DNA from 3 places in the Paenibacillus sp. sgz302148 genome. Region 1 is predicted to be linked to each of the others. Evidence: riboswitches for the same ligand, from Rfam matches in the RefSeq annotation. Region 1 holds a riboswitch; each other region holds the start of a gene.

Region 1 (10,113 bases):
TCCGCAACGCCGTCATTTTGAACGAAGAGCCCCGCTCGATCGCGCAAGTATTCGTCCATGCGTTCGATAAAATATTGATCGACGCCCCATGCTCCGGAGAAGGCATGTTCCGCAAGGATGAAGATATGGCGCGCCAATGGGAGAGGCATACCGTCGAAAAATGCTCGATCATGCAGCGGGACATCCTGAAGCATGCTGCCAGGCTGCTTGCCCCGGGAGGCACGATCGTATATTCGACCTGTACGTTTTCGCCGGAGGAGAACGAAGCGATGATCGCCGAATTTCTGGACAGGCATCCGCAGTTCACGATCGTTCCGGTACCGTCCGGCCGTTGGTTTCGTCCGGGCCGCCCGGACTGGATCTCGGGCGAGGCTTGGCGCGGCCGGCATTTTTCGGCCTCCGCTGTCGAGGCGGTACGGGGGACAGGGCGGCTGTGGCCGCACCATGTCGAGGGCGAAGGCCACTTTATGGCAGTACTCCGGCATAATGGAGAACTCGCGAGCCCGGACGAGATGCCGGGCGAACAACCGAGGCCAATCGTCGCCTCTCGCGGCCAGACGATGGCCGCCGGTGCCGCGCCGGCAGCGGGCAGATCCGGCAACCGGACGGCCAAGGGAGGGGCTGCGCCGCAGGGACGCGGCGGCGGCAAGTCGCAGCCGTCATCGTCCGGCGACGAACTGGAGGCCTATGAACAATTCGCAGCCGAGCATCTATTGTTCGCCCCTCATGATTCAGGCAAGCTGATCGTTTACGGGCAGCAGCTGTATATCTCCCCGACGGACGTCCCTCCGCTGGACGGCTTGAAGGTTGTCCGGCCGGGCTGGCACCTCGGAACGCTCAAAAAAAATCGGTTCGAGCCTTCTCAGGCGCTTGCCATGGGCTTGCGCGGCGATGAAGTCCGGCGCAAGTTCAACTTGACGTCAGGCGATGCGGATGCGATTCGCTATTTGAAAGGCGAAACGGTCGCCTATGAGGCGGAGCGGGTGGAAAGGACAAGTGATGCCGTCAATGTGAAAGGATATGGACTTGTCTGTATCGACGGTTTTCCGGTTGGATGGGGAAAATGGCTCGACGGCATGATCAAAAACGAATATCCAGCTGGATGGAGGTGGACTTGATCAATGAAAACAACGGAAAGACTGGATAAAATATTAAGCAAAATGGGTTTCGGATCGCGCAGCGAGATTAAAAAAATCGTCAAACAAGGGCGCGTATCCGTTAACGGCAAAACCGTCGCCGACAGCGGCGTGCAGGTAAAGCCGTATGAGGACCATCTCGAGCTGGACGGCGAACGGGTCGTTTACCGCGAATTCGTTTATTTGATGATGAACAAGCCGCAAGGCGTCATTTCGGCTACCGAGGATTTGCGCGACCGCACCGTGATCGACCTGCTGTCGCGTGAGTATCGGATCTACAATCCCTTTCCGGTCGGCAGGCTGGATAAAGACACGGAGGGACTGCTGCTGCTGACAAACGACGGCAAGCTGGCGCATAATCTGCTGTCGCCGCGCAAGCATGTGCCCAAAATGTATTTTGCCGAAGTTGCCGGGATGGTGGATGCAAGCGACGCCGCTGCTTTCGAAGCAGGCGTAACGCTGGATGACGGTTATGTAACGATGCCGGCGAAGCTGAACATTTTGTCGGTACAAGGTGAAGGCGGCCAGGCAGTATCCAAAATCGAGCTGACGATTATGGAGGGCAAATTCCATCAGGTGAAGCGGATGTTCGAATCGGTCGGCAAGAAGGTGACTTTCCTGAAACGGATGACGATGGGGACTCTGCTGCTGGATGAGTATTTGTCCCCGGGGCAATACCGGGAGTTAACCGAAACCGAGCTTTCGGAGCTTCAGCAGCACGGTCAGCTTTAACCGTATATCAAACGAAGGCGGAGTGGAGACAGAGATGAAGTACAAACTGATAGCGCTGGATGTCGACGGAACGCTAATTAACGATCATCATGAACTAACCGAGTCAACGAAGGAAACCGTTCAAGCCGTGGCGAAGCGCGGAGCGGAAATCGTGCTGTGCACCGGGCGAAACCCAAGCAGCACGCTGCCCATCCTTGCAATGCTCGGCTTGGAAGGAACGGTGATCACGCATAACGGGGCGGCGACCATCGAATCGGCCGGCCGGCGGCTGCTTCATCATTTCCCGTTTACGGTTGAAGAAGCGATGCCGCTGATCCGCTATTGCCGGGAGAACAAAATCCATTTTGACCTGAATACGCCGTTCGATATGTACCTGGAACGAATCTCGGACACTGAAAAAGCGATGTACGAGCAGTATTTGGCCGAGCCGATTTTATTGAGCTCGGTAACGGACTTGCGCGAGCCTCTTGTGAAAATGACGGCCTTCGGCACCAAGGAAACGATGGATCGCGTCGAACAAGACTGGCGGGAGCTTCACCTTCCGCTGAACCGAATCCGCAGCGGCGATTATTTTATCGATGTCATGCACCCCCTCGCGTCGAAGGGAAGCGCCTTGAAGCTTCTGGCAGGCAGCCGGGGCATCGACCGCAGCGAAGTGCTCGCGATCGGCAACTATTATAACGATCTCGCTATGTTGGAATTTGCAGGACTCGGCATCGCGATGGCGAATTCGCCGGAACCGGTGAAGCAAGCTGCAGACGATACGACGGCGACGAACAACGAGGACGGCGTACATCATGCGCTTCAGAAATATTGCTTGTCCTAAAAGAAAAGGACTAAGGAAAAAGCATCGACTTCGCGTCGATGCTTTTTTGGCTGGGATGCATGATTAAATAAAGCAACCTCTCAATACAATCACCAGCAGGATGAACAGTACAAGAATAACACCTACCGATGTGAAAGCTCCACCTACACAACCAGACATTCCAATTCCTCCTTCGGTAATGAATTCCGAAAGCGATGTAATCGCCTATTTTTGAACCGTCCTTCGTGGTTGCTATTCTTGCTTTCGGTATAGTGTATAGTATGAAGCAAGGCGAAGATGGATTGGACATTTACCCCATTTTTAAAGAATTAGGCATATTCAGGGGGATAGTTCTAAATCGTTGGGACACGATAAGGATGGAACTGAAATATGGTTGCGAAGGAGTGCCCAGATGGCCAATATTGTACTGAGACCGGATCTGAAAACAGCTGGCGGAGAAGTGCTCGACATCGTCGTAAACGATCGGCATGCGGGCACCGTTACGCTCGTATACCGGGAATGGGACAGAGTTACGGGTTCGATTCAATTGGAAAAAATGTCACTGTCGGCGCATGAGAAGGAACTTGCGATCGAGCATCTTCAGAACTACGTGCAGTCGGTTGTCGCGGCGTTAAATGCCGAGCAATGCGATATCTTCGTTACTTACAGCGACTACGAACGTGTCATTGTAACTTCGAATAACGTAGGTACGATCGATGAAATTATGGAAGACCCCATTTTGGAAACCCCAGGATTCCTTTTCAATGAGGATGAGGATGTTATATATCCGGAGCGGGAGGAAATCCAATTCAACGATGTGGATCCTAACGATTACGACGTGCTGGAGAACGAAGCGGACGCCTATTTCGAACTCGTGCTGGTTGGCGAAGCTGATGAACGGCTCCATTACCATATTTACGACGAGCGTCAGCTCTTATGGTGCGAAGCGTTTATGGACCTGCACGGGTCTTACGTCGTTGGGCATATAAACTGGAGATTGCATCCAACGGAAGATGAAATCGAGCAGATCACCGATTTGCTCGTATCGGATTTTGACGAGAATGAAATCGACTCCTTTACGATTGAAAACGAGTTCGAAGGCGAAATTATCGAAACGATCGAATTGGATCATGAAGATATTTTGGATCTGCTCGAAGAAGAACGGGTGGGTCTGCAGGATCAAGACTCTTATGATAGCCGGCATAACGAATATTCCGTCATCCTTGCCCGCGACGATGGGGATACGTTGACCTATGAAATCTACAAACAAGCTTACGGCGGATTGCCGATCGGCACGGCGACAATCGATATCGGCAGCAGGCAGATGACGGGGTTTATCGATTTCCGCGACCCGGGCACGGACGACGATCGGGATTGGATCGCATCACTGCTCATGCGAGAGCTGGACAAAGAGCGTGATTACGAAAGCTTTAACCTATCGGTCATGTATAAAAATGAACTGATCGACGAGATGCTGTTTGAAGTCGAACGGATCCACTGAGTAGCCCCACAAAGTGGAGTATATCTCCGAAGCAGATTCAGGTACTTTGCGAAGGGCCCAAAATGTAAAGAAACGGTATCCCATCTTCGGACGAAGAGGCGATACCGTTTCTTTGTTTTCCGGATCGTAAGGGTGCATGGCCGGTTATCCGAACGTACGAAGTCCTTTCGGATAATGATTTTTCAATTGGCCGAGGCTTGCTTTGCCCCAGCCGATCGGGAATTGTCCTGCGCAAACGACGACCCAGCCCTTAAGCGATTCCGGGCAGGACAACGTTTCGCCCTGCAAATAGGCATGAAGCTCCGGTGAGCCGGGGGCATACGATACGGTTTGCAGTGCATTGTCCTGACGAAGCGCCAGAGCTAAAGCATGGGCGGGCTCGCTGCGTCCCTTCTTGACGGCGGCCAAATGCAGGCCGGGACGCAGCGTTCGCAGGCCGTCCAGATCGGCAGCGCCGAGCGAGCCGTCATCGGCATGAGGCAGCCAGTACAGTTGTTCGCCGAATAGAACGGGTTCGCCCGGAGGGAGAGCAAAGTTGTTCAAATACTGCTCGGCGAAAGCTTGGAACAAAGCGAGTTCATTCGTTTTTTTCGGTTTGTCTCGACCTATTTTCCGATTTGAACGAGTGGATTCCCAAGCATTCACGTCGTTGTTTCTCAAGACGGCGACAAAATGGCCTTCCCCGCGCTCCCGATGCGGCCATATCCGTTCCGTCCGCAAGAGAGAAAATGAAGGGTGATTTTCCAGAAACGCTTGAATTGTCCGTTCATTCTCCTCTTCATTGAAGGTGCAAGTGGAATAGGCTAACGTGCCGTTCGGTTTAAGCATCAGCGCAGCCTGATTCAAAATATCGGTTTGACGGGCGGCGCACATCGTTACATGGGCCGGCGACCATTCCGCTATGGCATCCGGGTCTTTGCGGAACATGCCTTCCCCCGAGCAAGGGGCATCCAGCATGATCCGATCGAAAAATTGCGGGAACTTCTTCGCCAGGGCATCGGGCGTTGCGCTCGTCACGATACAATTGGGCACGCCGATCCGTTCGATATTTTCGGATAAAATTTTGGCCCGAGCCGGATGAATTTCATTGGCGATCAACAGGCCGCGGCCTTGCAGCTTGGCGGCGATTTGCGTCGATTTGCCGCCGGGCGCTCCGGCCAAATCCAGAACGACTTCGCCCGGCTGCGGGTCAAGCAGCTCGGCAGCCGACATGGCGGAAGGCTCTTGGATGTAATATAAGCCCGCGGCATGATACGGGTGCTTGCCGGGTCTGGCCGCCTCGTCGTAATAGAAACCGGTCGGACACCAGGACACCGGGGTTAAGTCAAAAAGCTGTTTCAGCTCTTCGGTTGCCTGGTCGCTTTCGGATATTTTGAGCGAATTGATCCGCAATCCATACGTCCTCGGTTCGCGGTAGCTCTGCAAAAATTGTTCGGCTTCTTCATGAAGCTGATTTTTGATTCGTTCAACATAAGGTTCGGGCAATAAGATCATGTACAGGCTCCTTCGTGTTGCGGGAATTCATTTTTGAACAATTAAAACAATTTGTCTTTCATCCGTTTCACATAATAGGCACATACGATCGTGGCGTATATGAAAGGGCTAGTCATGATGAGGGCAAACGTACTGCCGGTCAGCTCGGTGTCGCTGTTTAGCGCATGCATCAAGCTGCCGACAGGCGGGATGAGCAATCCTGCCGCCTGGAACGCTTCCGGCAGCCAAGCATCCGTAATGCCTTTTTGCGCCAACGATACAATCAAGATCAAGAACAACAAACTGACGGCCGTGCTGGTTTTTGCGATAAGCCGCGGATGAAGCAGCAGGGCGAGGGCGATGCCGAGCAGTCCGAGGCCGGCATGGCTTGACAGCGCCACGAACAGATCGCCAGCCCTGACCGGCCGGTCGAACATTTGGAATACGATCGGATACACGATCGCATAGAGCGCAAGCGGGAACGATACGAGCCACAAAAATAATATTTTGCTTATAAAATAGAAGATTGGATTTTGCACATGCAAATACGTCACTTGTTCCTGCGTTTCGTCTTCGTTACGTACATAGCCGAACCCGAGCCAAGCCGCTACCACGAACAATAAGGCGGAACTTATCGCATAAGAACTTAATACCGGATTCGGCTTATACGTATACAATATAGGAACGATGACGACATAGAACAGATACGATGCGAAATAACGGTAGGAACGAACGTAATCGACGGCCAATAGCGGAATGATGCGCCATAGCTTCATCATGATGCCGATTCCTCGCTTTGCTTGCTCATATATATGATTGAGCCTTTCATCTGCAGAATGGCTGCAATCGTCGCATCGCTATAATCCGCTAGGACATGCATGATCGCCAAGCCGTCAAGGTATTCCCAACTCCGCATATGCGGCATCGATTTTAAGGCGATCTCGGCGGCTTGGTCCGGCAGTTTGGCGTGTATGACGGCATACGGTTCGAAAATCGAACGATGCTGTGCCATATGGATTATCGGCCGGTCTGCTTCATGCAGCTTGCCTTGGCTTAAGGTCAGCCGCCTCGTGGCGATCGCCTCCGCTAGCTCAGGTTCATGGCAAGTGAAGATCATCGCGATGCCTTGAAGCTTCAACTCGCGCAGAAGCTCGATGAATTCACCTTGAGCGGCGATATCCAGACCCGACAACGGCTCGTCCAATATGAGCAGATCGGGTTTAAGCAATATGGACTGCATGATACCCACCTTCTGGAGCATGCCTTTGGAAAAGTCGCGAATCCACGTCCGGCCGGTCCCTTCCAGGCGAAATAACCGCAAAAGCTCGCCAATCCGTTCATCCAGCGCATGCTGCTGCATGCCCTGGATCCGGCCCAATCGGTACAAATATTCCGCAGGGGTAAATCTCATTTTCGGAAATCGATCGGGGACATACCGGATGATGGCGGAAGCGTCGAAGACACGTCGCGACCCTCGGGACGCTGCGGTTAATCCTGCGACGATGCGGAGCAGCGTGCTTTTCCCGGAGCCGTTAGCGCCAAGCAGCGCGATCGTATCATGGCGAAGCAACGTGAGTGAAATATCGTCGAGCACGATTGTGCCTTGATACGATTTGCTAATTCCCGTTAATGAAACGATTTCCTTCATAGCGTCCGCCTTTCTTCTCATCTCCAATGTGGCTTATTATACCATACTGAGGTTTGCAGCAAAAAATCGTATGATATGTTCGGCCAGTGCAGATGCTATATAAAGTTTTTACGAAAGGGGGCTCTCGTTCATTATTGGGATCCGAATCGGCATACTGATTGGAGTGTTATTCAGCGGGTGGTACCAGGTACAGTCTGATGCCGCCATGGCTGCAAGCAATGATCGCCCTGTTCGCATCGTCTTTGCCGGAGACGCCATGATGGACGGCTCCGTTAAAGAAGCTATTCGCAAGAATGGGCCGCAATTTCCGTTCACTCAAGTAAGGAGCGAAGTGCAGCAGGCGGATTTTGCCTTTATGAATCTCGAAACCTCGGTGACGAATCGCACCCGCAAGGATACGAATCAAATATACAACTACAGCGCGGATCCGATCGCGCTGCAAGGCGTAAAGGATGCCGGCTTCGACCTGGTATCGATCGCGAACAATCATACGATGGACTTTCTGCAGCAAGGGTTCTCCGATACGCTCGCACATCTGGACCATTATGGTTTGCCGTATGTAGGCGGAGGGCATAACGAAGCGGAAGCTTATGCGGGAAAAACATTTGCGATCGGCGGATATCAGGTTAAATTTATGGCTGTCTCCCGCTTTCTGCCGACAGGGGAGTGGTTTGCGGGGCCTAATCGGGCAGGCATTGCCAATGCTTACGAGCAGCATAAAGTCATCCAAGCCGTTCGCAGGGAACGGGAAGGCTGCGATTATTTGTTATTGTACATTCATTGGGGCGTTGCCGGACATCATCGGCCGGAGACATGGCAGCGGCAATTCGCCAAGGAGATCATTGATGCAGGCGCGGATGCCGTCATCGGCAGCCATCCGCATGCGCTGCAGGGCTTCGAATATTATCGCGGCAAACCGATTGCATATTCCATCGGCAACTTTTTGTTCCCGAATTATGTTCGGAAGGCGAAGGCCGAGACAGGTTTGCTATCATTAGTCCTGGATCGCGGCAGCATCGGAATCCAGTTTTCGCCATATGAAATCCGTGACAATCAAGTGGTCAAGCTTGGGAAAACCGCGGTGGACAACCGACTTCGCCACCTTCAGACGATATCGTACGGGGTAGAGCGGGATGGCAACCGGTTTATGCCCAAAGGCTTAAACGATAGACCTGCCAAATGATTGTAAGCAATTGTCACATCATTAGGCGTTGATCGAGAAGGAATATAGTGCTAAAATATCGAAGTGTCAAAAAAATTGCCGAATCCATGAGCAGCACAAGTTCTGGTACGGGGGACTTCTTTATTGGGGTGAATGTTTGCCGTTTATGTTCAAGCGGCAGGCTAGGGAATACCTCTTCCCGAATCCGTCAACTAACCTCGGAGGCACCAAGGAGGAACAAATTGAATACTTTTTCCAAAGCAGTTGTTTTGTCGTGCGCAATTTTTGCAGGCGGCTTGTTTGCCACATCCGAATCGTACGCAGCGGAGCCGATTTACGGCGTCAAGGTACAGGTCAACGATTCGCTCATGAATACGTCCGACACCGAGGCGTATATCGACAGCAGCGAAAAATTGCAGGTGCCTTTCCGAATTACGGCGGAGAGTCTCGGTTATACGATTCAATGGGAAGCGGACGACAGCGGCGCAAAACGAGTGATCATGAAGAAGGACGACCAATCCGTCATCATGAAAACGGGCGATAACTATGCCCTTGTGAACGACAGCAAAGTGACGTTCGACTACCGCATCGACCTAACGCAAAAAGTAGTGTACATTCCGGTTCGCTTCTTCTCGCAGATCGGCGGCGTGGACATCAAGTGGAACGAAAACAGCGAACTCGCGATGATTTCTACCGACGGCGGGGAACATAAGCCGTTATGGACGGAAGCGGACAAGAAGAAGCTGGTGCAGAAGGCGGAAGTAAGCAAGCAGCAGCAGTTGCTACAATTGGCAAGCAATTACTTGGGAACACGTTACGTATGGGGCGGAACGAGCCCGAACGGCTTCGATTGCTCCGGTTTTGTGCAATTCGTTTATCAGAAGCATGGTATCAGCCTGCCAAGAACATCGAGACAAATGTACGCGGAGCTGAGCCAATCCGTATCCGAATTGAAACAAGGCGATCTTGTATTTTTCGCCGCGGGCAGCACCATTTCACATGTCGGCATCTTTGTCGGCAACAATCAATTTATATCGGCAACGGACGACGGAGTAGCGATCAAAAGCTTGTCCGGCGGTTATTGGGGCCCCAAATACATAGGTGCGAAGCGTGTTTTGTAAACGTAAGCAAGATCAAACAAAACCTCTCGAAACCGGTTATGCCGGGAACGAGAGGTTTTTTAATAGCCCTTCTTATTATCTTCGCTTTGCTGTTTTTTCCAGAATAACGCGGTGAGCATGTGGCCGATCCATTCCTTGTCCTCATCCGTCAAAACGATCCCGTCCAGCATCATATTGTTATTCATAATAAACCGGCGCAAATTAATCGGTTCGGACGATGAAGGGGCAGAAGGTCGATCCTCCAGGTAACCTGCGGCTTTCATCAGTTCGGTATAGGAAACATTCAATCCGTCGGATAGCTTCTGAATAATGTCGGGTGACGGAATGCCTCGATTGCCGTTTTCGAGCTGCGAAATATAAGCGGCGGAAACGCCGGAACGGTGAGCGACCTCGCGTATCGTGAAACCCTTTTGTTTGCGGATGTCTTTCAATTGGTTATAAAAGTACATGGACATCCCTCCGTATGCCAGAGTATACAAAAGTAAACATTCGTAAACATCCTCATCATACCACGATGTCATGCACGAAACAATGC
Region 2 (10,113 bases), on a different contig from region 1:
TTCCCCCTTGGCCTCCGTCGAGGCTGACAAAATCAACGCCGGCCTGAATGGCGATGTCCAGATCCTGTTCCAGTATCGCGCTGGGACACAGCTTGACACCGATCGGAACGCCGCCGGTCACTTCTCGAAGATGGTTTACCAGCGTTCTTAAGTCCTCCGGTTTATGGATTTCCCGGTGGCGCGCCGGAACAACTAGCGGGTCATCATTGTCGGGCAGCTGCATGATCTCCCGCACCCTGCCTTGTAATTCTTTCGCAGGAATAACGGTTGCCGTTCCCGCAACAGCACCGCGCCCGAAATGGATTTCGATGGCATCGGCTTGCCTCAGAATTTCCGGAGTTTTCGACCAATATCCCGTATTGTATTGCAAAATCAAATATTTGGCATTCGCCCTTTCTTCCGGCAAAAATCCGCCTTCCCCCGTATTGGTCGATGTTCCTACGGCCGCCGTTCCTCTCGCTATCGCGATTTTTACCTTTTCGCTTACTCCGATGCCGTACCCCATCGCCGCCGCCATCAAAGGAATCGACAAGGTCAAAGGTTTTTTCGCTTTGGGGCCGATCGTAACGGTGACGTCGATCTCCACGTCTTCATGAGAAGGAAAAGTTGCAAGCTGGGCAGGCGAAAAAACCAGTCCGTCGAAATGCAAATATTTTTTGTGGCTGCCAAACGGTCTTTCGATAATCGAGCCTGATGAAGCACGCAAGCTGTTTTCGACGGTTTTGATCGGGCTTACTCGGGTTAATGCCGTGACGATTTCCCAAATATTCGACGCATAGCGCTCGTTCATGAGCTGTTTTGTAAAACGGCCAATACCCCATTTGATCAGAGGCCTGGAAACCTTAAACATGAATATCCACGTAAACAAAAAGGCAGCGACAGCCCCGGCGAAAGACTCCAGAATCATCATGATCCATCGGTTTTCCATGTGATGTACCTCGTTTCATGAAATCCCGCCTATTATTCCCTCGAATGGTCGATTGCATCCTTGACCTACTCCAACGAGCCGGCAACGATATTTCCTTTATACATGGTGGCGATGCGTGTTGATCTTCTTGCGATCGTTTCTGCGGAACAAGTCGCGTCAACAAACACAATGCTTGCTTCATCGCCGGGTTTAGGCCAAACCCGCCGTCCTTCTTCATCAAGCGGCGTCTTGCCCCCAGTAATAAACCCAAGCGTTCGCGCCAAGGAGCGTTCATCTACCCATCTCGAAATTTCCCCCAGCCGCCCTGCTCGCTCTAATATGTCTCCATTGCCATACGGAGACCATACATCGAACACATTATCGCACCCGACGGCGACGGATACGCCATGATCGTGCAATAAGCGAACAGGCGGGAATTTGCGGGCAAGCGGCACGCTAGTAATAATGGTGATCCCGGCCTCCGCCAGCATATCGGCCATTTCGGCGGCTTGATCGGACGGAATATCCCCCAGGCTGAATGCATGGCTGACGGCGACTTTTCCTTGAAGACTAGCTTCCCGGGTAAGCTCGGCTAATCGCTTGATGGTAGCAATTCCGACTTGATCGGCATCATGCAGGTGTAAATCGACGCCGGCATTCCCTTCCACGGCAATCTCCATCATTTGCTGCAGCGATCTTTCCATATCCCCATCGACGGTAGCCGGATCTACGCCTCCGACAATGGTCGCCCCTCTGCGAACCGCTTCCCTTGTCAAATCGCCCGCTTCCGATCGCAATAACCCATGCTGCGGGAAAGCGACAATTTCATAGGACAGCTTCCCTTCAAACAGCTGCTGCGCTTGTTGGACCTCTTCCAGATTGGCAAGTCCGACTTCCGGATAAATATCGACATGCGTGCGAATATGAGTAGCTCCAGCCCGCAAAGAGGCTTCCAAATAGTTGACTGCACGTTCGTGAGTCGAAGTAGGTAAATTCGGGAGCACTTCTTTTTCTTCCGCGAGACGTTCGAATATCGAACTCACCGGCGTGACGGCTCTCCAGCGGTCGCCGAGTAAAGTTTTGTCCAAGTGGCAATGTTTTTCGATGAAAGAAGGAAGCACTAAATATTGTTTGGCATCCTTCTTCGGCAACCTGCCATCAACAGGCTGATCCGCAGATACGATTTTTTTAATCACTCCGTCCTCTATGAGCAAATGGAACAATTCCGTATCCGTTCCTGCTATCACTCCATCTCTCTTGCGGTATCCTGTCTCCAAGCGGGCATTTGTAAGCCAATACGTCGAGTTCATCTTAACACGTCCTTTCTGTCGTCATTCCCCATGCTAGCATGGAAATGATTATATGCAAAATATTTATAAAATTAGATAAGCATACGATCTGCATATACAAAGAAAGAGCCTCATTCCTGAGACTCGACATGCGCTTTATTCGCCCATTCACTACCGCGGGTTTTCAATCCTTGATCGTATTATGGCTTAGCTTTATTATATCCTGAGGCTTCGCAAACTTATATTTTGCCGGTATGCGCTCATGATCTTTACATCCCCACAATGCCAAACCAAAATCAACGCCCGCATCTTTCGCATTCGATTTTACTTCATTGTTCCATGTTAATTTATGAAATCCATTTCAAGTCAACCATCATCATCCGTCAAAAGTACGGAGCAAGAAGAAGAGCCGGTATTAGACAATATCTAATAACCGGCTCTTCTTGGCTGATATGGACTCAGCCCTACTTTTCGTGTTCATCGCTGATCATTGCCGCATAATCTTCGCCCTGAACAACCCTTCTTGCTGTAACATACCGTTTGGAGTAATATGTATCGCTAAGCTTGCTGATGCTGACGCCCTTCGAACTTGAGGAATGCGCAAATTTCCCGTCCCCCAAATATACTCCCGCATGCGAGATTCCTTTGCCGTCCGTATTAAAAAATACAAGATCCCCGGCTTGAAGCTCATCCTTCGAAACTTCTATGCCAACGTCGGCTTGTGTTTTCGAAGTTCGCGGCAATTCCGTGTTGAATTGATTAAAAATATGCAAGATGAAGCCGGAGCAGTCAAAACCGGCCGTTGTCGTGCCGCCCCATTTGTACGGGGTGTTCAGCACTTCATTCACCGCGTGTTCCAGTTTCGAGTCGTCCGCAAAAACGGTTCCGGCTTGAACGGTGAACAGCATGGCAGTGCCTAGCAAAATCGTGAATACTTTTTTCTTCAACGGTGTCTCCTTCCTATGCCTGCGAGGTTAGCTGAGGGTTCGGTTGGAAGTTCCCTATGGCCACTCTGAATCGAGACCAATTCACCCGTTATGGTTCCCCCGCTCCCCTATCGGGGATTCGGCAAAATGATGTAATAAAATCTGCCAGTCTACAAAGTTCGACTTTTGTTGATTTTTTCCTGCCCATGTCACAAATTTGACGAATTTAAATCATGAACAAGCGATTCATATATTTGTAGGTCAAGCCATATTGTATTACTAATAGGGTGAGGGGGCATAGTACCATGGGAAGTGTAATATATAGCAGCTTGTACGGTATTCTTTCGGTGTGGATTACAGGCTTTATCATTGCTTTTCGTAAGCAGTTGCCCGTTATGGCCGGCATGATGGCTGCCATGACGATAGGAATGACAGTTGGATTGGGTCTAGGCGTTTTGTTTGCCTTATGGTTACCTGGCCTATTTTTTCAATCAACGGTTCTCAGCATGCTGATCGGGGGTGCAATCGGGGTCATAGCCGGGGCGCCTATTAGTATGATAGCCATATTAGACGGGTTATTATCGGGTATTATGGGAGGTATGATGGGCACGATGCTGATGGTGATGATGCCTCCTTCCTTCGCGGGGAATACGGTTAGAATCCTATCCATTCTTTGCGTCGGAGCTATTTTTTTGTTATTTCTCATGCTGCAGGGGGAAGTCACAAGCGATTTTCTGAAGCAAAAGTCAATTCTCTTTTCCAGGCCCATTTTTATGTTTTTGTTTATTTTGTTGTCTCTAATTTCCACAACATTCATTCCAATTCATCCAACTTCGGATCTTGGTCGGCCTTCTTCGCCTCCGGAGCAATCTACCGGGCAGTCTGGGCACGTTCACGATCATTCATCGAACCACTCTGATGCTTCGCATCATGTGGATGAAGAGCTTGTTGTTAAAGCTACGGAATATTCTTTTTCACCAACATCTATCCGCGCTGCGGTTGGCCAGAAAATCAAAATTACACTCGAAAATACAGGCCAAGCGGAGCATGACTTCGAAATCGTCGGGACAAACGTACATATTCACGCGGCACCCGGGGAGAAGAACAGCATGGCCGTTAGTTTCGACAAAGCAGGCTATTATCAAGTGATCTGCACTTTGCCGGGTCATAAGGAAGCCGGCATGACGGCATCCATCCAGGTTTCAAAGCCTTAACGAATGAGAAAATGAGACGGCTTCTCTTAGCCTACTGATGGCCGATATGAAAAAAAGCTTACCCCGACTCAGGGTAAGCTTTTTGATCCGCATCGTTCGATATCGACTAGCCAAGCGCTTCCCGCAAATACCTTCCCGTGTATGACTCCCTTACCTTCGCTACTTGCTCCGGCGTTCCTTCCGCAACGACCGTGCCGCCGCCTTCTCCGCCTTCAGGGCCGATGTCGATCATCCAATCGGATTCCCGAATGAGCTCCATATTATGCTCGACGACAATTACGGAATTGCCTGCGTCCACCAGCTTATCCAGAAGCAGCGTCAGTTGGCGCACATCGGCGGGATGCAAGCCGGTCGTTGGTTCGTCCAATAAATACAGCGTATGCTTCTTTGATTTTTTGCCGAGCTCCTTAGCTAATCTTAACCGTTGGCCCTCTCCGCCCGATAAGGTCCTCACCGATTGCCCCCAATGGAGGTAGCCTAAGCCGACCTCGCTTAGCAAACGGATCATATCCGCCAACTTGTCGTTTCCTTCGAATACGGCCAAGCTCTCCTGAACCGTCATATCCAGCAGATCGGAGATGGAATAGCCTTCATACTTGATGCTCAAAACCTCCTCCTGGAAACGGCGGCCTTTGCATGACGGGCATCGGACTTCGATATCCGGCAGAAAATGCATGTTCATCGTCAGCACGCCGAGTCCTTGACAGCTCTCGCAGCGGCCGCCCGGCGTATTGAAGGAGAAATGCTTGGACGTAAGCTTACGCCGCTTCGCTTCCGGCAAACTGGCAAACAAGTTTCGCATCGCGGTGAAGATGTCGGTATACGTCGCCACGTTCGACCGCTGCATCCGTCCGAGCGGCGATTGGTCGACCGTAATCCAGTTGCCGACATCCTCCGTGCCTTCGATCCCGCTGCAGCCTTCCGGCCGCAAGTTGTTATTCGCCCCTTCGGCCAGAAGGTCGAAGAGCAGCGTCGATTTACCGGACCCGGATACACCGGTGATCGACACAAGGCATCCGAGCGGGAAAGATACCGTGACGTTCTTCAGGTTTCGGGCATAAGCGTTGCGAACCGTCAAAGAGCGGCCAATGCCTTGGCGCCGGAATCGCTTGACCTTGTAATCGGCTTCTTCACGCAAGTACGAACCGGTCACGGACTCCGCGGCTGCCATCAGATCCTCCAGCGTCCCTTCGCCGACGACCCGGCCGCCCGTATTCCCCGCACCGGGTCCCATATCGATGACGTGGTCCGCCGCGCGCATCATCTCAACGTCGTGTTCGATCACGAGCACCGTGTTGCCTAAATCACGCAGCTGCTTGAGGACCTGGATCAGTCCCGCCGTATCTCTCGGATGGAGCCCCGCAGTCGGTTCGTCCAATATATACAACACGCCCGTCAAACCGGAGCCAAGCAGCGATGCCAGGCGCAGACGTTGGGCTTCGCCCCCCGATAACGTGACCGACTGCCGGTTCAGCGATAAATAACCGAGGCCGACATCGAGAATCCGTTTCAGGCGGGATGGGATTTCATCCGTTACAATCGTTTCGAGCAGCTCGAGACTCTCGGCCGATAGCTCTATCTTCACGCGAGACACCCAAGACAAGACATCCTCAAGCGGCCAATCCGCAATCTCGTGAATCGCCGCATCGCCGACTCGCACGGAACGGCTTGTCTCCTTCAGCTTTGCGCCATGGCAATCCGGACATTGCTGTTGATGGAACAGATCCGCCGCGTTCATTCCGCTTTCGGCCTCCCCGCCTTTCTCCTTGTAACGTCGCCATATTCCGGTTACGATGCCTTCAAACTTGCCGGCGGTAACGGTTTTCGGCGGCTTTACGCCAGGATAATGCCGCGTGAACTCTTCGCTTTCGGCGCCGTAGAACAATAAGTCTTTTTGCGGCTGAGGATAGTTTTTGATCGGCAAATCGAGATCGAACGTAAATCCATAGTGCTTGCCGGCCGCTTTCAAGATGTTGGCATAATATTCGACCATGGCGTCGTACAAGAAAGGCGCTCCGCCATCGCGCAAGCTTCTCTCTTCATTGAATACGGCCTCCATGCGCAACGTCGCGACATTGCCGAGACCGGAGCATGTTTCGCATGCGCCCTCCGGTTTATTGAAAGAGAAATGCGACATGGTCAGCTTTTCAATCGATGCGCTGCAGTGCAGGCATTGGACCCACGACTGGTGCTCATCCTCGTCGGAAATGCTGAAATGCGACGCCCCGGTTGCCGGCGGTGGCGGAACGATAACTCCACACGACGGGCATGGACGATGACCCGCCCTTGCAAATATCGCTCTCAAATACGTATAAATATCCGTCACCGTACCTACCGTCGAGCGCGGATTGCGGTTCGTAACGTGCTGGCCCACGCTGATCGAGGGGGATAATCCGACGATCGCGTCCACCTTCGGCTTGTTGATGGAGTCCGACACCATCCCCATCGACTCCATGTATTGACGTTGGCATTCCCGCTGCAGCGTATCCATCGCAAGCGTCGACTTGCCCGAGCCTGACGGTCCGGTTAAAACAACCAGCTTGTACTTCGGGATGTTCAGCGAAACATGTTTCAAATTATTCTCGTAAGCGCCCTTAATCTGAATCCAATCTCTCATCCGCACTCCTCCTATTTGGAAAATCAACCTTATTATATAACATGCATGCAAGTGCTAAGGTTTTATAAGAATAGGTCCGGATTATAAATTATCTGCTATTGCCAACCTTAGCATGGAGCTTTAATCTTATATGTAAAAGATCAGTTCGAACCAAAACCTTGGAGGAGGCCGGCAATGGAATACTTCAAGCCGATCGAGATTGCGAGAGAGCTTCAGATCAGTACGAGCGCGTTACGTCATTATGAATCATGGGGAGTCGTTCCCGCCCCCGCTCGCGCGAACAATGGATACCGCCTTTTTACGAAAGTGCATTTGGCTTATTTCCGCTGCCTGCGCGCCATGTTCCCCGGGTTTGGAGTTTCGGTCACCTGCGAGGTTCTGCGCAGCATTCAGAATGCGGACATGGACGGCGCCTTTTGGCTCATCAATAAGGAACAGGCGAACCTTCAGCAGGAAAAAATCGCTGCGGACCAAACCCTTGACCTGCTGCAAAATCTCGAATTGTCATCCATGACGAATAAAAAACCAAAAAACCCCATGACGATAGGCGAAGCTGCGGCATTTACGGGTGTCGCAACTTCAGCCATTCGCCATTGGGAAAAAGAAGATTTGCTCACGCCAATGCGCCATCCGGATAACGGCTACCGGCTGTACACGCCAACCGACATTCGAAAAATATTGCTAATCCGCACATTGCGCAAGAACGTCTATTTTTTAAAAAGCATGAAAGAAATCGTCCAGGCTGTCGAACATCAAAGCATCGAGCACGCGAAAAAAGTGACGGAAGAGGCGATCCTCAGCATCCACGAGCGCATCCGGCATCAGTTTCGCGGCGTTCACCAGCTGGTAGAGCTATGTAATGCGTTGGAGCTTATTTGAGTTATTTGCCGGGCATTATCCGATTAATGTTGCCCACTTGTCCAGCGTCATCCTCACATCCGCTCCCTCTTCAATCAATAACCTAAGGTCTTGATTGACGATTTGCCGGTTGGCATTCCATTTTTGGTTCAAGTAAAAAGCGCTTTGCGTCGCTTTATCAAGTTCTGCAAGCGCACGTTGCATCAAGGGATCCTTTTCCGCGCCTAACCGACTGGCCGCTGATTTGGAAGCCGGCAGCTGACTGAGCGGATTGCCTGTCTGCGGAACGCAAAGCTCCTTAAGCAGCGCCCATGCAGCGTCACGATGCCCGCACTTGGAGGAAATGCCGTATCCGCCCATATACATCATGTTCGTATCGCGGCCGCCTTTCATATGAGGCAGTCCGACGGCTCCGTATTCGCCGGGGTGGTTATGATGAACATACGGAATGCACCAAGAAAAATCAAAGACCATCGCAAAGCGGTCGCTAAAAGCGACATTCGCCGCGTCGCCCGGCATCGGCGTAATTTTGTGCAGCCGGAACCAATCGACGATTTCCTGAATCGCCGCCACAGTCGCTTCGCCGTTCACGTACCCTTGCGCAGTGGAGCCGTCAGGGGAGAGATATGCGCCGCCTCCCCGTAATACGAACGGCTCCAACCATTCGATATCGATATGGATACGAAATCCATATTGTTGTTTTTTCGTCAGCAACAATGCCGTCTCCCTAAATTGCTCCAATGTCCAGTCGTTCGTCGGTTCCGGAATGCCGGCTTCGGCAAACGCGCTCTTGCGGTAGAAGATGAACGGCAGAGCAATATCCATAGGGAGAGCCGCCAGTTTCCCATCGAACGATGGCCCCGCTAATGCGCCTCGATACAAGTCCTCTGGAGAGATCTCCGCATCTTGCTTAAGATAAGGCATCAAATCGATAATAAGACCATCGCGTAAATAGGGACCGAACACGCTTTCCGACATATGGATGAGATCACCGGGCTCGCTGCTTTTCATCCGTTCGAGCACCTCATAATTTCCGTTAGCCTGTTCGATCTGAACGCGGGCATCCGGCCGCTTCGCTTCGAATCGTTCGACGTTGTTTAATAGCGCTTGCAGTCCTTCTCCATTAGCTTGCGTAATGATTGTCAATTGAATGGTATCCATGAGTTCCTCCTGTTATTGGATTGGATTCATCATCGCGCAAATGCTTTCCAGCATTTCGATGGCGCGATCCTCCGCTTGCCTGGCTGCGTCGAGCAGTATCGTCGTTTCATCAAGAATGTCCTTTGTCCAATTCGCTCCGGTTGCATCCTGCAGCGGATTCATTGCACTGACTTGACGAAGCAAACTTGCCGATTGATCAAAGTAAGCCGCCGCCTTCTCCAATATTTCCTCCGCAAAACCTGCGATCTCGATCGAACGGACATACTTTCCGGCAAAAGCCCTTGCGTTCGCGTATACCGAAGCCAAGTAACGATGACCGTACGAATTAGCGAGCCGCGGACCGGTCTTCAAGTGGCGAATCCATGCAGCGTAAGCGTCAAGCCCCAGGGCATAGCAAGTATGCACGTTATCGCCTCGGAAACCGTCCCCTTCCCTGGCGAACCGGATCATGGATTTGATCGCTTGAAACGGTTCCGGTCGAATTGCCGGGCGATTCGTTTTTCGTATTGAACAAAGCAACTGTAAGGGCGACGCAGCCAGTTGTTCAACATGCAGCGTTTTGCGATAGGGCGGGAGGACATCAGTCAGTTCAACCGTTCGGTTGAAGTCATCGTAGCCATAAATCAAATTCCACTCATGAACGAAGGGGCGCTCCACATACGTATCGAAAAATAGCACAGGACTGCCCCGATCGATCGAATGGCGAACAAAAGCCATAACCGTGTCCACATCGTAAGGGATAACGTCATAAAGCATCGCCACCGGGTGAAGCGGTATCGGCAAGCCTTCGAGCTGACCGGCCAGAAAATCGGGCTCATATCCGTAATCCAGCAGCAGACGAGTCAGCTCTTGCTTCCAATCGAACACGAAGACGCCGTCGGCATACGTCGTTTTCTGCGATATTTTCAAGCGAAAGGCAAAACCGCTGCGTCCCATCCAATCCGTAACCGTCGCCTGCTCGCCTCGGCTTTGCATCATTTTGCACAGCCGATCGATGAAGGTGATCTCGGATTCCGGTTTCCCGACCGGAGCGGCCAGCATCCTTCTATTTTGCGGCGACGGCTTGGTGTCGGCCATCCAATTGTGATGTTCCCGCATCACAACGTCTTGCAGCTTTCTTTTGGAACGGTGCAAATAAGTA
Region 3 (10,113 bases), on a different contig from region 1:
GTTAATCTGCGCACGACGAATATGCCGTTCAAGCATAACCTATATGCTTACATCGAACAGTATGCGGAAAACAAAGATTTCAGGGGCTCGGTTCTGATCACTCAGGCGGGAAAAACGATCTTTGCCGGGAGTTACGGGCTGGCCGATGATGCAAAGTCTCTTCCCAACACGGAGCAAACGCAATATAAGGCGGCTTCGCTGACCAAAATTTTGACGGCCGTCGCCATTGCCAAGCTGGAGGAGGAAGGGAAGCTGTCCATCGAAGATTCGATCGCCAAGTACTTCCCGGATATCGCGGCCTGGAAACCGATCAAGATCAAGCATCTGCTGTCGCATACGTCGGGACTTGCAAACTATACGGATGTGCTCGTTCAACGGAAGGCCCTCGAGAAAGGCGGGGCGCTGAAGAGGGAGGATCTGCTTGAGGTCGCTTCCCGTACGGTGAAAATTTCGGAGCAAATCGATTTGGTCAGCGGACTTCCGTTAGCTTTTGAGCCGGGGACGAACGAGCAGTACATCAACACGAACTATTTGTTGCTTGGTCTTATCATTGAAAAGATAACCGGGGAATCTTATGCCGATTTCGTGCGGAAGCAGATATTTGATCCGACAGGCATGAAACGCTCGACCTTAACCGCCAAGGACGCGCCGGATCTCGCCAAGCCGCATGTGGAGCATGCCGCAACGGCCAAGGAGTTAAACGAAGAGAACATGTCGTACGGAGCCTTGGTCACGACAACAGGCGATTTAGCCAAGTTCATGGAAGCTCTGCACGACGGGACGATCCTGAAGCCGGAAACTGCAGGCCGCATGGAGAAAACGCTGCTCTTCAAGCACGGCTACGGCTGGGAAATCGATGAACGGCACGGTCCGGCGAAAGTGTTCCACACGGGAGACGACATCGGCTTCCAGGCGCAGCTGACGTATTACCCGGCGCAGAATCTATCGGTCATCGTCTTGACCAACAACCAGCTTGATTTCCTGAGCGGGATGCTGTCGAGAGACAATGCGGCCGAATATTTCGCCAAGCGGCAGTCGGTCGGCAACGCGTTCGATCTCAGCAATCAAATCATCGCCATGATCGACTCGTATGTCGCTTCCGGCGGCGACTTTTGATTAGATTAATTGACCGCAATTTTTATATCGACCGTGATTAGCGGCCGGCGCCGGCCTGATGTAAGGCCCTGGAAAGGAGAAGTTGCTTTCCGGGGCTTTTTCGCATATATGACGTAATATGTACGGGTCAGAAATTTATTTCTGAAATTCAGAATGTTTTTTCTAAGTTTACAGTCCTAATTGACTCAAATGCTGGTATTCAGAAACTTTTGGCTGAAATTCAGAAAGTTTTGGCTAAAAGAAGAAAATAATTTCTGAATGGTCATGTTTTGTTGGCAGAGTTCAACGAAGATCAGAAATTCGTTTCTGAAATTCAGCATGTTTTTTCTGATTGAAGAAGACCCCATCGACCGGGGGACGGGGGAGTTTGCGGCAGATGGAGGTTGAGGTCGTCCATGACGCAGGCGAATCAGGGGATGGCGAGCAAATTTGAGACAAGCAAGGGCGCCAAGCCGGTCGTGCTTCATGGCTTGGCGCTCTAGCGCGTGCCCCGCTGCTTATGGGGCCGCAGGTTTATTTTCCTTCTGCTTCAAGGTGTCGATTTGCTCGAACGTCGCTTTCTCCATGGCGGCTAACGCCTGGTCCACGCCTTTCGTGCCCGCGATGATTTCTTTGAACTCTACATTAAACGGCCCCTGTACCATGTAGTTGACCGCAGCAAATTTGTCCTCGCCTTCCGGCACCTCGCTTGGATTATAGGTCAATTCATAGAACGCATCGAGCGTTTTACCGTCCTTCAGCTTCTGGTAGCCCGAACGCGCCCAGAGGGTCGTCGGCACTTTCGATTGCACGCGGGCGATTTCGTCTCCGGCCATATATTTCAGCAGCTCCCATGCCGCGCGTGCATTCGGCGACTTCGCGCGAATCGCGAACAGCTCGTTCAGCGAGAAGTTCGTTCCCTGTGCCGCATCGATGCCTTGCGGAGCGGGAATGATCTCCCAGTTGAACTTCCGGTCTTTCAGCACGGATGCGGCCTGATTCAATTTAGACAGCATGTATGTATCGCCGAGCGTTAATGCTGAGCGTCCCGCCACAAAAGGATCGCGCAGCAGCCATTCCTCCTCGCTCATCATGTCGGTGTTCATGTCGGCCTGATAGATCGATCCGCTCTTATAGGCATTCGCAACAAGCTCGACAATTCTTTTCCAGGACGGCGTCTGCACCGTTGCTTTCCCTTTGGTCTGCAGTTTCAGACCGCTGTCGAGGGCAACCTTCTGCATGAACGAAAAAGGATCGCTTTCGTATTCCTGGGCGGCATAGCCATATACACGCGTTTTGGGGTCGCCGCCTGTCGGAAATCGCTGCGCAAGCTGGACAATATCCTCCCAGTTCGCTTTATCCTTAGGGTATTCGATCCCGTTTTTGTCGAACAAATCTTTATTGATGAACAACGCTTTGCTGTCGAAGGTCGGAGCTAAGCCATACAGCTTGCCGTTCCCTTTCAGCTTCAAATATTCCGCGATCGCCGGCTGGATCGATGACATATCGTAGCCGTCTTCGGCGATGACAGGGTCCAGCTCGTACAGGAACCCGTCCGCCGACAAAAGGTTCAGTTCATCGGGGCGAAGCATGAACAAATCCACCTGTTCTTTCTCGACAAATTCCCGCAGCAGCTGGGTGGAATTTTTATCTCCGCCGTTCTCCTGATACATCATGCGCGTCGAAACAACCTCTACGTCAATGTTCGGAAATTTCGCCATGAACATGTAGCCGTATTTTTGCATGAACGACTGCTCGTCCCAATAAGATACCTTCACCGTAGCTTTCTGATTATTTTCCTTTTGCGACACCTGCTTATCCTTGCCTCCGAACAAGCCGCAGGCGCTTAGCGTTAATGCCAACGTTCCCGCCGTCAAAGCGAGAGCCATTCGTTTCAACACGATGGTTCCATCCTCTCTCTCCTAATCTGGTTACTGTCTCTATGTGATGTACCTCCTTATCGTAAGGCGGTTGTCCGGGCAGCGTCCACTTAACAATGGGTGATTTTTCCTTAATAATCGTTAAGAATTCAGCGGCAAAAATTAAGAAATCGAGAAATGTCGCCGTGCAAAAAAATGGGTTTGACAAACATTTGCGCAATCGAATATAGTTTCAATATACCCATAGGGGTATACGTATTGAATGGATCCCGGAAAGGAGGTAAACGCGTTGGATTGGAGTTTTATCGTCACGCTGTTTCTCATCGGGTTTGTCGGTTCACTGATCTCCGGCATAGTCGGTATCGGCGGTTCGATCATCAAATATCCGATGCTGCTATATATTCCGCCCGCGCTCGGCTTTATCGCTTTTAGCGCGCAAGAAGTTTCCGCGGTTAGCGCGGTGCAGGTATTCTTCGCAACGCTGGCCGGCATGCTTGCTTTTCGGAAAGGAAAGTACATTCATCTGCCGCTTGTCTTATCGATGGGCATTCCCATTCTGCTTGGCAGCTTCATCGGCGCCTTCGGTTCGCAATACCTTCCCAATGGGGCGATTAATATGACTTACGCCGTGTTGGCGCTAATCGCGGCGTTCATGATGTTTATGCCAAAGAAGGGAGACGAGCTTGTAAGCGGAGAACTGACGTGGATTTCCTTCAATCGATGGACCGCGGTTGCGGCCGCGTCGATTGTCGGGATTTTGTCCGGCATCGTCGGCGCTGCGGGAGCATTCATTACGGTACCGATCATGCTGGTCGTCTTGAAAATTCCGACACGGGTCGCTATCGCTTCGTCGCTTGCCATCACGTTCGTCTCCTCCATCGGTTCCACCGTTGGTAAAGTTATGGGCGGGCATTTGCTGCTCATTCCGGCCGCCGCAATGATCGTGGCGAGCGTAATCGCTTCGCCGATCGGGGCGCATATCAGCAAAAGGCTCAATACGAAGGTGCTGCAATGGATCCTAGTGCTGCTAATCACGGCAACCGTAGTGAAGATTTGGTGGGATATTCTGATGGGATGAAACGATTCATTTTATAAACGGGAGGAAATCAAAATGACATCATTACAAGCAAATCAAACGTTGGTATGCGAAGGGCTCGCGTGCCCGCTGCCGGTCGTCCGCACGAAGAAGGCGATCGACGAAATGCAGCCGGGCCATGTACTTGAAGTTAGGGCGACGGATAAAGGCTCGGTGGCCGATTTGAAAAGCTGGGCCGGACGGACGGGACACGAGTATATCGGACTGATCGAGACAGACGGCGTGTTCCGGCATTATATACGCAAGGCGGAAGCCGAGGAGATGAGGGAAGAACGTAAATTTCCGCACACAGTCTCCAATGAGGAGGCCCACGGCCGTGACGCTAACATTCTTGTCCTCGATGTGCGCGAACCCGCGGAATATGCGTTCGGCCACATTCCCGGCGCGATATCGATCCCGCTGGGCCAACTGGAGGCGCAGTGCGGCAAGCTGGATCCGGAGCACCACTATTATGTCGTATGCCGCACGGGCAACCGAAGCGATATGGCTTGTCAGCTTCTAGCGGAGAAAGGCTTTAAGCATGTAAGCAACGTGTTGCCCGGCATGTCGCAGTGGAACGGACCGATGGATCAGAATTGATCCGCAAGCGGGTCTGTTGCGAAGTAAGATTTTAAAACCAAGGAGGAGTTACCGATGGCAATAAGGCAAATCAACGCGCGGGAGCTGCATCAGCTTATCAATGGCACCGGCGGCGCGTTCATTCTGGACGTACGCAACGAAGAAGATTTCGCCAACTGGAAAATCGAAGGTCATCAAGTGCGCTCCGTCAACATTCCGTATTTTTCATTCCTCGAGGAGGACAAAGCGGTACTGGAGCCGCTGCCGAAGGATGAAGAAATGGTCGTTGTTTGCGCCAAAGGCGGATCGGCGCAATTCGTAGCCGAAATGTTGGATGCGAAAGGTTACCGCGCCGCGGTACTCCTGGACGGCATGCTGGCATGGAGCCAATTCTATGTTCCGATGGAGGTTGCCGCGAACGAAAAGGTTCAAGTGCTGCAAATCAATCGGCTGTCCAAGGGCTGTCTATCCTATGCCGTCATATCGGGCGGTCAAGCGATGATTATCGACCCGAGCCATCGGATTGAAGAGTATATCCGGTTAGCCGAGCAGCATCGGTTCATGATCTCCCATGTGGTCGATTCGCATTTGCACGCCGATCATATATCGGGCGGAGCCGCGCTGGCCGCGCGAACAGGAGCCGTCTACTTGATCTCCTCCGGAGAAGTGAAAGGGACGAATCTGAACTACGAGCCGCTCGAAAATCACGCTTCCATCCGCATCGGCCAAGTGGATGTCGAAGTACTGGCGCTCCCCACGCCGGGACATACGCCGGGTTCGACGTCATTTCTGGTTGACGGGAAGTATTTGATGTCCGGGGATACGATTTTTGTCGGCGGATTGGGGCGTCCCGACCTTGGAGGCAAGGCCGAGGAATGGGCGCATGATTTGTACGATACCGTATTTCGCCGGATCAATACGATGCCGGATGACGTGCTTGTCCTGCCGGCGCATTATGCGGACATCTCGGAAATGAACGGCGACGGCATCGTCGGCAGAGCGCTTGGCGATATCCGGGAACGCAACGACATCATGCGGAACGAGGACAGGGATGCCTTTACGGAACAGGTTGCGGGTGCTGCATCGACGGAGAAGCCGCCGAACTTCGAAGATATTATCGCGATCAATCGCGGAGAGCTTCAAGTCGAGCCGGAACGCGCCGTAGAGCTGGAAATCGGTCCGAACCGCTGCGCCGTTCATCATCATGAATAACGATAACCACTATTAGGAGGCTGAACGAGTATGAAAGCAAACGTAACGATAGACGCCAAAGGACTGGCTTGCCCGATGCCGATCGTCAAAGCGAAGAAAGGCATGGACTCGCTGCAATCGGGGGAAATCATGGAGCTGCTCGCGACGGACAAAGGCTCGGTCAACGATTTTCAGGCATGGGTACGCCAGACGAAGCACGAGATGCTGGAGCACAAAGAGGTCGATGGCGTATACGTGTTCTACGTGCGAAAAGCGTGACCGGAACCTGTACGGACAACCTGTATTCGAAGCGCATTACGCGCTCATCCGCTGCCGGCGGCCTGTCGCAACGGCCAGCAGGCCGCCAAGCTATCGTTTTTTTTGCGCGCAATATATACGGTTACGTGTATAAGTACTATAATCGAAAGGGGAAACTGCTCCAAGATGGAAACGAACAAAGAGAAAACGACCATTGTTTTGTTCAGCGGAGATATGGATAAAGCGATCGCCGCTTTTATTATCGCGAACGGGGCGGCTGCTTACGATCATGAGGTGACGATCTTCTTCACCTTCTGGGGACTGAACGCGCTTCGCAAAGACGAGCCTGTGCAAGTGAAGAAAGGCTGGCTCGAGCGGATGTTCGCTAGGATGATGCCGAGAGGAGCGAAGCGGATGGGCTTGTCCCGCATGAACTTCGGCGGCGTTGGTCCGAAGCTGATCGGGCACGTGATGAAGAAGCATAATGCGCTTAGCCTGCCGCAGCTGATCGAGCTTGCACAAGAGATGAACGTCAAGCTCGTCGCGTGCACGATGACGATGGACTTGCTCGGCTTGCAAAAGGAAGAGCTGCTGGACGGCATCGAATACGCGGGAGTCGCGGCTTATCTCGGCGATGCAGCGGAGGCCAAGGTGAACTTGTTTATATAAGGTGAGCATTCGGAGAAGGGAGGTCGGTCCGGCATGAAATACGATGAAGACGTCAAACGGCGGCTGCGGCGCATTGAAGGTCAAATTCGCGGCGTGCTCAAAATGATGGACGAGGAAGCGAACTGCAAAGATGTCGTCAGCCAATTGTCCGCCGTCAGAAGCGCATCCGACAAAGCGATCGCGTACATCGTCGCCGTGAATTTGGAGCAATGCATCCTAGAAGAGCAGCAAGCGGGCGGCGATACGAGCAAGCTGGTCGCGCAAGCCGTCGAGCTGCTCATCAAGAGCCGGTAGCCGACCTTGCCGGTGTGGCGCCCCTTCAGCCGACATGAAGCGGCCCCTTTGGCTCGGCCCAAATCACGCTCAAACACTTGACTGCCATGCCATGTTCCGGTAAGATGAAAATACGCTTAATTTCCGGTTATTCAATCGGAAAGCGGGGGAACCATTCTTTTGGGGCGAATCATGAATTCATGTAGGGGACCACTTTCCCAAGCCCGACAGCTAACCTCGTCAGCAGTAGGTGGGTCACAGTTGCATGTTCAATTACACTTTAGCTGACCCGTGTATTCGGGTCTTTTTGCGTTCAATTGACCCGATTGCAGCGATCTTCAGGATGCTTTATAGCGTCTTGACTTTCGCCGCATGCAGGGTCATTTTTGTTTTTCCCGCAACTATGATCTATCCGTAAAGGAGGGATATCCACGCTTTATATCACTTGAAGAAGTCGTGACACTATAACCATTCAAGGAGGATGAAAGCATGGCGCAGCCAAAGTACATTACGAACATTGACAAAATTACCGAAATTCCCGAGCGTGACCGAATTAAGCTCAAACAGATTACCGAAAAATTCGTGTTCCGGGTCAACGACTATTACTTGAATCTGATCGATTGGAGCGATCCGAACGACCCGATCAAAAAGCTGATTATTCCGAATGAAGGCGAATTGTCGGAATACGGCAGATGGGACGCTTCGGACGAAGATACGAATTACGTCGTTCCCGGTTGTCAGCATAAATATAAAACGACCGCTTTATTAATCGTCTCCGAAGTATGCGGGGCGTACTGCCGGTATTGCTTCCGCAAGAGGCTGTTCCGCAACGACGTCAGCGAAGCGATGTCCAATGTCGATCCGGGGCTGGAGTACATCGCGAAGCATAAGGAGATCAACAATGTTCTGCTGACCGGCGGAGACAGCCTGATCCTTTCGACTGCGAAGCTGAAGGGCATATTCGAGAGGCTGAGAGCGATCGACCATGTGAAGATCATTCGGTTAGGCTCGAAAATTCCGGTGTTCAACCCGATGCGGATCTACGAGGACAACGAGCTGCTGGAAGCGATTCGAGCTTACTCCAGCGTAGACCGCCGCATTTATGTGATGGCGCACATCAACCACCCCCGGGAAATTACGCCGGAAGCGAAGCGGGCGTTTGATGCGCTGCATCAAGCCGGGGCTATCGTCGTGAACCAAACGCCCGTTTTGCGGGGGATCAACGACAATGCCGCCGTACTCGGCGAATTGCTGGATAAGCTTTCGTGGGCCGGCGTAACGCCATATTATTTTTTCATCAACCGTCCGGTTGCCGGAAACCGCGATTTTGTCCTGCCGCTGGAACGGGTTTACCGTCTCGTCGAAGAGGCGAAGGCCAGAACCTCGGGTCTTGGCAAGCGGGTCCGATTGTCGATGAGCCATACGTCGGGCAAAATCGAAATACTCGCGATCGAAAACGGCAAAGCTTATTTGAAATACCATCAATCGAGGGACGACCAATACGGGAAGTTTATGATTCTCGATTGTCCGGCGGATGCCGCGTGGTTCGACGATTTGCCGGGCAGCGAGAAGTACTGGCAGAAGCCGAAGAAGAAAAACGAGCTGATAATTTCCGTGAACGAACTGCCGAACCATCCGAGGCAGAAACGAGTGGCGCGAGATTGCTCCGCAGGCTAACGCGGCGGGGGCTCGGCAGCTAACAACATCGCTGTGAAGAGGGGAATCCATGAGCCGAATTGATGTCATTCGCAAGCGCATCGCCAAGCAGCATTACGCAGATTCCGGCCACATGGCGGTGGACGACATCCAATATTTAATGGATGAGGTCCAGCGTTTAAGAGGCGCCCTGGAAACGATCGTGGGGGAAGGTTATTTCTCCAGCGATGCGGAGCATTGGATGGCGTACAAGCGAATTGCGAAGAAAGCGCTGGAGCAGCGGTAGCCAGCTTTTTTAGAAGGAAATGTTTATGATCCAACAGGGAGCATCCATTCTGCGGAATGGGTGCTTTTTGTATTCGCAGGGTCATTCATCGTACGAGCGGGCCCATACAAATTTTGGCCGAGAACATTTTATCGGATGAATGGAAATCGGGGGAATACTGAACGATGACGAGGGCTTATTTTGCCGAATTACGATACATAGACGTATCACAATTCAAATAATACGTCATATACAAGGATTTACACTTGCATTAATACATCATATATAAGTATAATACAATCATCAAAGAGAAACGTGAGTCATATTTCTCGAACACCTAGGAGGGATTTCGATGACAGGAATAGGTATTAGCGGTACTGGACGTATTGGACGGTTATTAATCCGGAGCATGTTCAAATCAGATCATCTCGTGAAATATTTGAAGGCGGTAAACAGCACCTATCCGGTCGAGACCATCGCGCATTTGCTGAAATATGATTCGGTTCACGGAACATGGGATGCCGACATCGGTGTAGAGGACGGCAAACTGCGAATTAACGATCGCTTAATCGAATTCGTCAGCCAACGGGAGCCCGAGCTCATCCCTTGGGCGAAGCTGGGCGTAGATCTGGTGATGGACGCCACCGGTAAATTCAACGACCGCGAAGGCGCCAAGCGGCATATGGCGGCAGGTGCCGAGACCGTTATCATTACGGCTCCGGGCAAGCAAATGGACCTGACGGTCGTAATGGGCGTAAACGAGAAGCAATACGATCCGGACCGGCATCGTATATTGTCCGCCGCATCTTGCACGACGAACTGCGTTGCGCCGGTGCTGAACATTTTGGACGACGCATTTCAAGTGCGGAACGGCTGGATGACGACCGTTCATTCGGTGACGTCCGACCAGAACCTGCTGGACAATCCTCACAAGGATTTGCGAAGAGCGCGTGCTTGCACGCAGTCGATCATTCCGACGACAACCGGCGTGCGCAAGGCGCTTCAGGATGTACTTCCTCATCTTGCCCCCCATATCGAAGGATTATCCTTGCGCGTGCCGACGCAGGACGTGTCCTTGGTGGATTTGACGGTGGAGGTCGAGAACGAGGCGACGATCGAGGAAATCAAGCAGGTTTTCCAAGCCGCAGCTACCGGGAAGTTCGCCGGGTATG

What was found. A riboswitch is a leader RNA that binds a small molecule or an ion and turns the genes downstream of it on or off. The one in region 1 is predicted to bind cyclic di-AMP.
Region 2: it holds a riboswitch for cyclic di-AMP, as region 1 does, so the genes downstream of both, AC0LWM_RS31350 (C40 family peptidase) here and AC0LWM_RS00035 (C40 family peptidase) in region 1, are expected to answer to the same signal.
Region 3: it holds a riboswitch for cyclic di-AMP, as region 1 does, so the genes downstream of both, AC0LWM_RS19720 (KamA family radical SAM protein) here and AC0LWM_RS00035 (C40 family peptidase) in region 1, are expected to answer to the same signal.

The regions. Positions count from the first base shown of each region.
Region 1 covers NZ_JBVYOJ010000001.1:5,775-15,887, reverse strand. Annotated here, with positions in the region: gene AC0LWM_RS00080 (RsmF rRNA methyltransferase first C-terminal domain-containing protein) at 1-1,118, shown strand, start outside; gene AC0LWM_RS00075 (pseudouridine synthase) at 1,122-1,868, shown strand; gene AC0LWM_RS00070 (Cof-type HAD-IIB family hydrolase) at 1,903-2,694, shown strand; gene AC0LWM_RS00065 (YjcZ family sporulation protein) at 2,758-2,853, opposite strand; gene AC0LWM_RS00060 (hypothetical protein) at 3,086-4,174, shown strand; gene AC0LWM_RS00055 (RsmB/NOP family class I SAM-dependent RNA methyltransferase) at 4,319-5,668, opposite strand; gene AC0LWM_RS00050 (hypothetical protein) at 5,710-6,426, opposite strand; gene AC0LWM_RS00045 (ABC transporter ATP-binding protein) at 6,423-7,295, opposite strand; gene AC0LWM_RS00040 (CapA family protein) at 7,501-8,478, shown strand; cyclic di-AMP (ydaO/yuaA leader) riboswitch at 8,545-8,699, shown strand; gene AC0LWM_RS00035 (C40 family peptidase) at 8,700-9,578, shown strand; gene AC0LWM_RS00030 (helix-turn-helix domain-containing protein) at 9,638-10,027, opposite strand.
Region 2 covers NZ_JBVYOJ010000037.1:727-10,839, forward strand. Annotated here, with positions in the region: gene AC0LWM_RS31340 (FMN-binding glutamate synthase family protein) at 1-928, opposite strand, end outside; gene AC0LWM_RS31345 (amidohydrolase) at 994-2,217, opposite strand; gene AC0LWM_RS31350 (C40 family peptidase) at 2,661-3,143, opposite strand; cyclic di-AMP (ydaO/yuaA leader) riboswitch at 3,145-3,277, opposite strand; gene AC0LWM_RS31355 (cupredoxin domain-containing protein) at 3,428-4,336, shown strand; gene uvrA (excinuclease ABC subunit UvrA) at 4,443-6,953, opposite strand; gene AC0LWM_RS31365 (TioE family transcriptional regulator) at 7,128-7,832, shown strand; gene AC0LWM_RS31370 (extracellular solute-binding protein) at 7,848-8,972, opposite strand; gene AC0LWM_RS31375 (RNA polymerase sigma factor) at 8,985-10,113, opposite strand, start outside.
Region 3 covers NZ_JBVYOJ010000013.1:67,332-77,444, reverse strand. Annotated here, with positions in the region: gene AC0LWM_RS19760 (serine hydrolase domain-containing protein) at 1-1,116, shown strand, start outside; gene AC0LWM_RS19755 (ABC transporter substrate-binding protein) at 1,614-2,996, opposite strand; gene AC0LWM_RS19750 (sulfite exporter TauE/SafE family protein) at 3,265-4,053, shown strand; gene AC0LWM_RS19745 (sulfurtransferase TusA family protein) at 4,087-4,650, shown strand; gene AC0LWM_RS19740 (MBL fold metallo-hydrolase) at 4,705-5,841, shown strand; gene AC0LWM_RS19735 (sulfurtransferase TusA family protein) at 5,872-6,099, shown strand; gene AC0LWM_RS19730 (DsrE/DsrF/DrsH-like family protein) at 6,265-6,747, shown strand; gene AC0LWM_RS19725 (metal-sensitive transcriptional regulator) at 6,781-7,041, shown strand; cyclic di-AMP (ydaO/yuaA leader) riboswitch at 7,145-7,280, shown strand; gene AC0LWM_RS19720 (KamA family radical SAM protein) at 7,510-8,697, shown strand; gene AC0LWM_RS19715 (hypothetical protein) at 8,747-8,962, shown strand; gene gap (type I glyceraldehyde-3-phosphate dehydrogenase) at 9,294-10,113, shown strand, end outside.